DNA from 2 places in the Robertmurraya sp. GLU-23 genome. Region 1 is predicted to be linked to the other one. Evidence: predicted binding sites of a transcription regulator. Region 1 holds the regulator's gene; the other holds the start of a gene.

Region 1 (3,428 bases):
ATGTTACTAAAAGTTATAGTCTTTGACAAGGAAGAAGCGTAAAGAGGTACGAATAACAAAAAATGCCAACGATTTTTATGACTTGTTGGCATTTAGTGAGATATTTTTTTGATGTTTTAGCTCTTCTATGTATTCAAGATATCTCCGATTTACTGTAGCTTTTGAAATATCATAACCAAACCCTCTTAAAGTAGCAGCGATTTCAGAGAATGTTAAATCATTGTTTCGTAACCGTACAATCTCTGTTATCGGTACTTCAATACGTTCTCTCCCGGCATGAACACCTTTGTTTTTCAGATTTTTCTCTGGTCTGTAACCGTTTTGAACAGCTCTGTTCATTCCTCTTTTAATTTTACTATTATGAAGCTTTCGCTGATATTCTTCTACCATACTTACAATTTGCAAAACCATAGAATCCGATTCGGACAATTGTAACTCACCATTATGTGATACACTGAAAAGTTTGATGTTATCCTTAAGTATACAATGAAGCAAAGCAATTTTGGCATTTCCTCTACCAAGTCTCGTTTCATCCTGAATTAGGACAGCTTCTACTTTCTCTTCCTTTAATCGTGACAGCAGGAGCAAAATACCTTCTCTGTCAAAGTCATATCCACTCGCCTGTTCTTTTATCACTTCAACAACTTCCATTCCGTGTTGTTGTGATAGCTTCAATAGTTCTTCTTCCTGCCTTTTTAGAGAAGAGTACTGTGATTCTTTTTCAGTACTAACTCTACAATAGATAATTGCCTTCATAATCCCTCCTATTTCGATGCTAGCTGAGTAACAGTGGAATCGTTTAATTCAACAGGGATATAGATCTTATCTCCTACTAATAATACATTTCCATTAATATCATTGATTTCTTCCACCCAGGAAACAAACTCTGTTTCAGATAATGCATGTTTATCTGCATAGTCCTTACAAAGATCCCAAAGTGTTTCCCCTTCATTAATTGTTACAGCCATATATTTTTCCTCAACTGATTCATCATTAGAAATTACTAAAATAATAGACGATAGGATAGATAAGACAACTAGAATAATAGCATATGAGTATTTGTTCCATAAATTTTTCATGTAAAACACCTCTATTAGAATGTATGTTCGTATTTATATTTATATTATAGACCGAACATCTGTTTTGTGTCAACGATTATTCGAACTTATGTTTGTATGCACTGGTAGAACATGCTATAATAAAGTCAAGATTAACCAATGAGGGGCGGTAAGTATGACAAAACTATCAAAACGTCAGGTAGATATACTAGAATATATAAAAGAAGAAGTTAAACAAAAGGGCTATCCGCCTTCCGTTCGTGAAATTGGCGAAGCTGTTGGTTTAGCGTCAAGTTCAACCGTACACGGCCACTTAGCTAGACTTGAAAGTAAAGGGTATATCCGCAGAGACCCTACAAAGCCACGAGCAATTGAAATTCTGGATCTTGATGAGGTAGTAAGTAATATACCAAAATATAATATTGTTAACGTTCCTGTAGTCGGAAAAGTAACTGCGGGTATACCTATAACTGCAATCGAGAATGTGGAAGAGTATTTTCCTCTCCCAGAACGTCTTGCCCCTGCGGATGAACAAGTATTTATGCTTGAGGTTATGGGAGACAGTATGATTGAGGCTGGTATCCTTGATGGTGATTACGTGATTGTGAAGCAGCAGCAAACAGCGAATAACGGTGATATCGTTGTTGCCATGACTGAGGAAGATGAAGCAACAGTGAAGAGGTTCTTCAAAGAAAAGGATTATGTTCGTTTGCAGCCAGAGAACTCATCCCTAGCACCAATTATCCTACGAAATGTGTCTATTCTTGGAAAAGTTATTGGAGTATATCGTCATATTCATTAATTAGTGAAAGCAAGCATCGAATGATGCTTGCTTTTCTTATTATCACAATGGCTCAAAGCTCTTTCTTCGACTAAACCAATGAGCCACAAGATACAAGAACAATATGATAAAGAATGAATAGGTATAAGCCCAATCTATTTTCTTATACATATCCATCATCGCCATCATCGGCATCCCAATGTATGCACTAATACCAGCCACAATGATTCCCTTTATAAATGGATTAACGTTCGGTTTGTATTGAAGGAAAAACATAATAAGGACCGGCATAAGAGAATAACGAAGCGAATAACTTATTGTCGGAATTGGAATGGCTTTTACTGGATAAACCCACCTTCCATGTTCCACTCCTAACGCATCAATCGTTGTAGATAGTATCATTACGATAAATACTGAAAAAAGCAATCGTGCTGAGCTCTCCCTTTTACGGAATATTGCCCAGAGTGCCCATGGAACAATGATCATTAACACCGCAACCCACCATTGCCAAGTGAAAAAAAAGGCATTTATGGTCGCATCTATAATAAGATGATTTCCCTCTTTAATTAAGTCGGTTCCTTTTTCGACTCGCTTTAGACCATCTTGAAACGTCATCATTTTTCCCCCGCAACATAACTTCAAATAACTGTAATTGGTTGTATTATTTAGTAAAATTGAGATTTTTATTCACGAGCCTTAAATCGTTTCAAGTTAGTTTTATAACCGTCCTCCACCATTAACAACATACAAAAAACCCTCAAACACATTAAAGTGTTTGAGGGTTTCTATGAACGGATTAATACATTGACATGTATTGTTCTCTTTCCCATGGATGTACTTGCGTACGGAACATATCCCACTCGATCTCTTTTGCTTCTACGAAGTGTTCGAAGATATGCTCTCCAAGAGCATAAACCATTGTTTCGTCTGACTTTAAGTTATCTAAAGCAGCAGCAAGTGTAGCTGGTAGATCTTCGATACCTACAGCTTGACGCTCTTCTTTGTTCATAACGTAGATGTTGCGGTCAACTGGAGCTGGTGGTGTTAAAGAGTTCTTCACTCCGTCAAGTCCTGCAGCAAGTAATACAGCCATTGCTAAGTAAGGGTTAGCAGCTGGGTCAACGCTACGTACTTCTACACGAGTGGAAATTCCACGAGAAGCAGGGATACGGATTAGCGGTGAACGGTTTCTAGCAGACCATGCAACATAGCAAGGTGCTTCGTAACCAGGTACTAAACGCTTATAAGAGTTTACAGTTGGGTTTGTTACAGCTGTAAAGTTTGGAGCATGCTTAATGATACCAGCGATGAACTGACGAGCAGTATCACTTAGTTCTAAGTTTCCAGTTGGATCGAAGAATGCATTCTTGCCTTCTTTGAATAAAGAAACGTTACAGTGCATTCCAGAACCATTTACTCCGAATAATGGCTTCGGCATGAATGTAGCATGTAGACCGTGCTTACGTGCAATTGTTTTAACAACAAGCTTGAACGTTTGGATTTGGTCACAAGCACTTAATGCATCAGCATATTTGAAGTCGATTTCGTGTTGTCCTGGAGCTACCTCATGGTGAGACGCTTCAATTTCA
Region 2 (3,428 bases), on a different contig from region 1:
TTGGGGGAGATGAGTTTGCGGCCCTCCTTCCTCATCCAGCAGACTATGATGAGATTGCTCAAAAAATTATCGAAGGTTTTCGTACCCCTATCGTACTCGATGGCTTTGATTTTTTACTTACAGCAAGCATCGGTGTGGCTTATTTTCCAAAAGATGGAGAATCGATTTTGGATTTATTGAAGGCGGCAGATCTCGCGATGTATCGTGCGAAAAATGAAGGCTCCAATCGATATGTTGTGTATGAGGCGACCATGAAGGAACAATCACTTAATAAAATAAAGATAGAAAGTGATCTTCGCAGAGATATTGCGAATCGCAAGTTAACGGTTTATTATCAACCGAAATATGATACGGGTTCAAATCTATTGGTGGGCTCCGAGGCACTCATTCGTTGGCAACATGAAGAGAACGGGTTTATTCCTCCTAGTAAGTTTATTCCTATCGCCGAAGAAAGTAACTTAATTATTGATCTTGAGAGATTTGTAATTACGGAAGTATTCGAAACGATTGGGGAGTGGAAACGGAAAGGCATGCCGGTGCCTAGAACTTCTATTAATATTTCCGTCATTCATTTTTACCAAGAAGACTTTGTCGATTTTATCATAAAAAACTTAGCCTCCTATGAGATCGATGGCAGTGATATTGAGATTGAAATTACGGAAAGTGTTATTATGCGTGGAGAGGAGCGAGTCAATCGAAACCTGCTTGCCCTTAGAGAAGTCGGGGTTGAGATCAGTGTCGATGACTTTGGAACAGGGTATAGCTCCTTAAGTTATTTGCAAAAGTTATCTGTCGATCGTTTGAAAATTGACCAGTCGTTTATCGCTGATTATGAGAGCAATAAAGAAATTATATCTGCCATCATTTCGATGTCTCACAACCTAAATCTGAAGGTCATTGCAGAAGGTGTGGAAACGTCGAATCAAATCGGTTTCCTGCAAAACATGAATTGCTTCGAGGTGCAAGGTTATTTCTACTCCCCTCCAGTCGAGCGTTCTAATTATGAAGATATTTTATCTAAATACGGTAATGCTAGTTAAAAATGCCTCATTTAGAGGCATTCAGAATGTCGACAAAAGGTAGTGAGAACTTCTCGCTGCCTTTTGTCATTTTTTTGTTTGGAAAAAGGCTGATTCCGCTTCGGGCGCTTGCTTTCCGGGGGGCGGGCAGTGAGTCTCCTCGTCGCTGACGCTCCTGTGGGGTCTCACTTGTCCCGCTGATCCCCAGGAGTCAAGCACCTTGCCAAGTCTGAATGCTTCATTTAGAGGCATTTTTTTAATCAGCCGATTGATTTCTCATTCTTTCTTGTGCAAGTCGGACCATTTCTTTGACCATGCTTCCACCGATTTGGCCACCGATCTTGCCTGCTTGATGGGAGGTAAGATTTCCGTTATTGCCTTTACTCAGTGGAATATGCATATCCGCTGCCACTTCGTATTTTACCTGGTCCGGGTTATCGTTAGGCACCATATACCCTCTCTGTTTCATAACATCTGCTTTTAACGAATCTAATGCCTCTCTAGCCTCTGGGATTAATGGACGTCTTTTTCTAGCCATATTCTCTATGCTCCTTTTACTTTTTTCTTAGTATGCACTTTCCATACGTGAAATACTTGTACAACCGGAGTTGACCATATATTCTATAACTATAAGTGGTAACAAAGAGGGGTTGAACGAGATGAAGTATGTATTGGGTCTTTTTATCCCTGGTGCTCTCGTTATTTTTTTCACAAGAGTTACATACAGCCATGTGATTGGTTTATTGCTTACAGTTGCACTAATAGCTGCATCGGTTTATAAGGGGTATACCGATTCCTTATCGCTCATTATTGTAGATGCATTGTCTTTAACGGTTGGGTTTGCGTATTCGAAAATGGTTCGAGAGAGGGCAAAAAAACGATCGTAGGTAGAAGCTTGTCGATAAAATTTTCGACAAGTTTTTTTATGCCATTTTCACATACAGAGGGTGTTTGAATCATTTCAATCAAACGTTTGATTGACCTTTTTTCGACTGAGACTGACAGACTTCATCGTAAAAACGAAAAACATCGAATATTTGTTCGCATATTATTGGTTTGTTTTCCCTTATTTGTGGTAGAATGATTAATATGAAAATATAGGTTATTTACTCAGCTAGGTCCGCCGCCGCTAGTTACTATAGATGAAATTCTAATGGATACTTTTAATAGGAGGAGTACTTGTGAAGGACCAATTTGAATTAGTCTCTAAATACTCACCACAAGGAGATCAGCCTGCAGCCATACAAAGGATTGCTGATGGAATACATAATGGTGAAAAACGTCAAACGTTGCTCGGAGCAACAGGGACTGGTAAAACATTCACGATCTCCAATGTGATTAAAGAAGTGAATAAGCCGACACTTGTGATCGCTCATAATAAAACACTTGCTGGCCAGCTTTATAGTGAGTTTAAGGAGTTTTTTCCGAATAACGCCGTCGAGTATTTTGTTAGCTATTACGATTATTATCAGCCAGAAGCGTATGTTCCTTCAACAGATACGTTTATCGAAAAAGATGCTAGTATCAATGACGAAATTGATAAGCTTCGTCACTCGGCTACATCCTCTTTGTTTGAAAGAAAAGATGTTATTATCATTGCGAGTGTTTCTTGCATTTACGGTCTAGGTTCTCCTGAGGAATATCGAGATCTTGTGCTCTCACTAAGAACGGGAATGGAAATTGAGCGTAATCAGCTCTTGCATCGCTTGGTAGATATTCAATATGAAAGAAACGATATTAACTTTCAGCGTGGGACATTTCGTGTTCGTGGCGATGTGGTCGAGATTTTCCCGGCTTCACGGGATGAGCATTGCTTACGTGTGGAGCTATTTGGTGATGAAATTGATCGCATTCGAGAGGTGGATGCATTAACAGGGGAGATTCTTGGAGAAAGAGAACATGTTGCCATTTTCCCAGCTTCCCACTTCGTTACGCGTGAAGAAAAACTCCTTGTTGCCATTGAAAATATTGAGAAGGAACTTGAAGAACGCCTAGCGGACATGCGTGAAAACGGAAAGCTTCTTGAGGCACAGCGATTAGAGCAACGTACACGTTATGACTTAGAAATGATGAGGGAAATGGGCTTCTGTTCGGGAATTGAAAACTACTCCCGACATCTAACTCTAAGACCACCTGGGTCAACACCATATACATTGATCGATTATTTTCCAGAAGACTTCTTAATTGTCATTGACGAGTCGCATGTGACGCTTCCGCAAATTCGTGGAATGTATAACGGCGACCAAGCGCGTAAGCAGGTTCTCGTGGACCATGGTTTCCGTCTGCCTTCAGCGATGGATAACCGACCTTTAACGTTTACAGAATTTGAGGAGAAGATCAATCAAATTGTGTTTGTTTCGGCAACACCGGGACCTTATGAGCTTGAACACACGCCAGAAATGGTTCAAC

The links. The regulator LexA, encoded in region 1, represses DNA repair genes until DNA is damaged. The targets are predictions, from matches to a motif close to CGAACATATGTTCG.
Region 2: a site for LexA is predicted at 2,050-2,063, ahead of uvrB (excinuclease ABC subunit UvrB). Genes of this name have one in related genera too.

Annotation. Positions count from the first base shown of each region.
Region 1 is NZ_JBRKCV010000002.1:366,323-369,750, reverse strand. Features, by position in the region: gene ACVBAX_RS06170 (YneB family resolvase-like protein) at 76-756, opposite strand; gene yneA (cell division suppressor protein YneA) at 765-1,079, opposite strand; gene lexA (transcriptional repressor LexA) at 1,234-1,860, shown strand; gene ACVBAX_RS06155 (CBO0543 family protein) at 1,903-2,457, opposite strand; gene glnA (type I glutamate--ammonia ligase) at 2,636-3,428, opposite strand, start outside.
Region 2 is NZ_JBRKCV010000015.1:44,224-47,651, reverse strand. Features, by position in the region: gene ACVBAX_RS19460 (sensor domain-containing protein) at 1-1,040, shown strand, start outside; gene ACVBAX_RS19455 (alpha/beta-type small acid-soluble spore protein) at 1,276-1,557, opposite strand; gene ACVBAX_RS19450 (CsbA family protein) at 1,679-1,906, shown strand; gene uvrB (excinuclease ABC subunit UvrB) at 2,201-3,428, shown strand, end outside.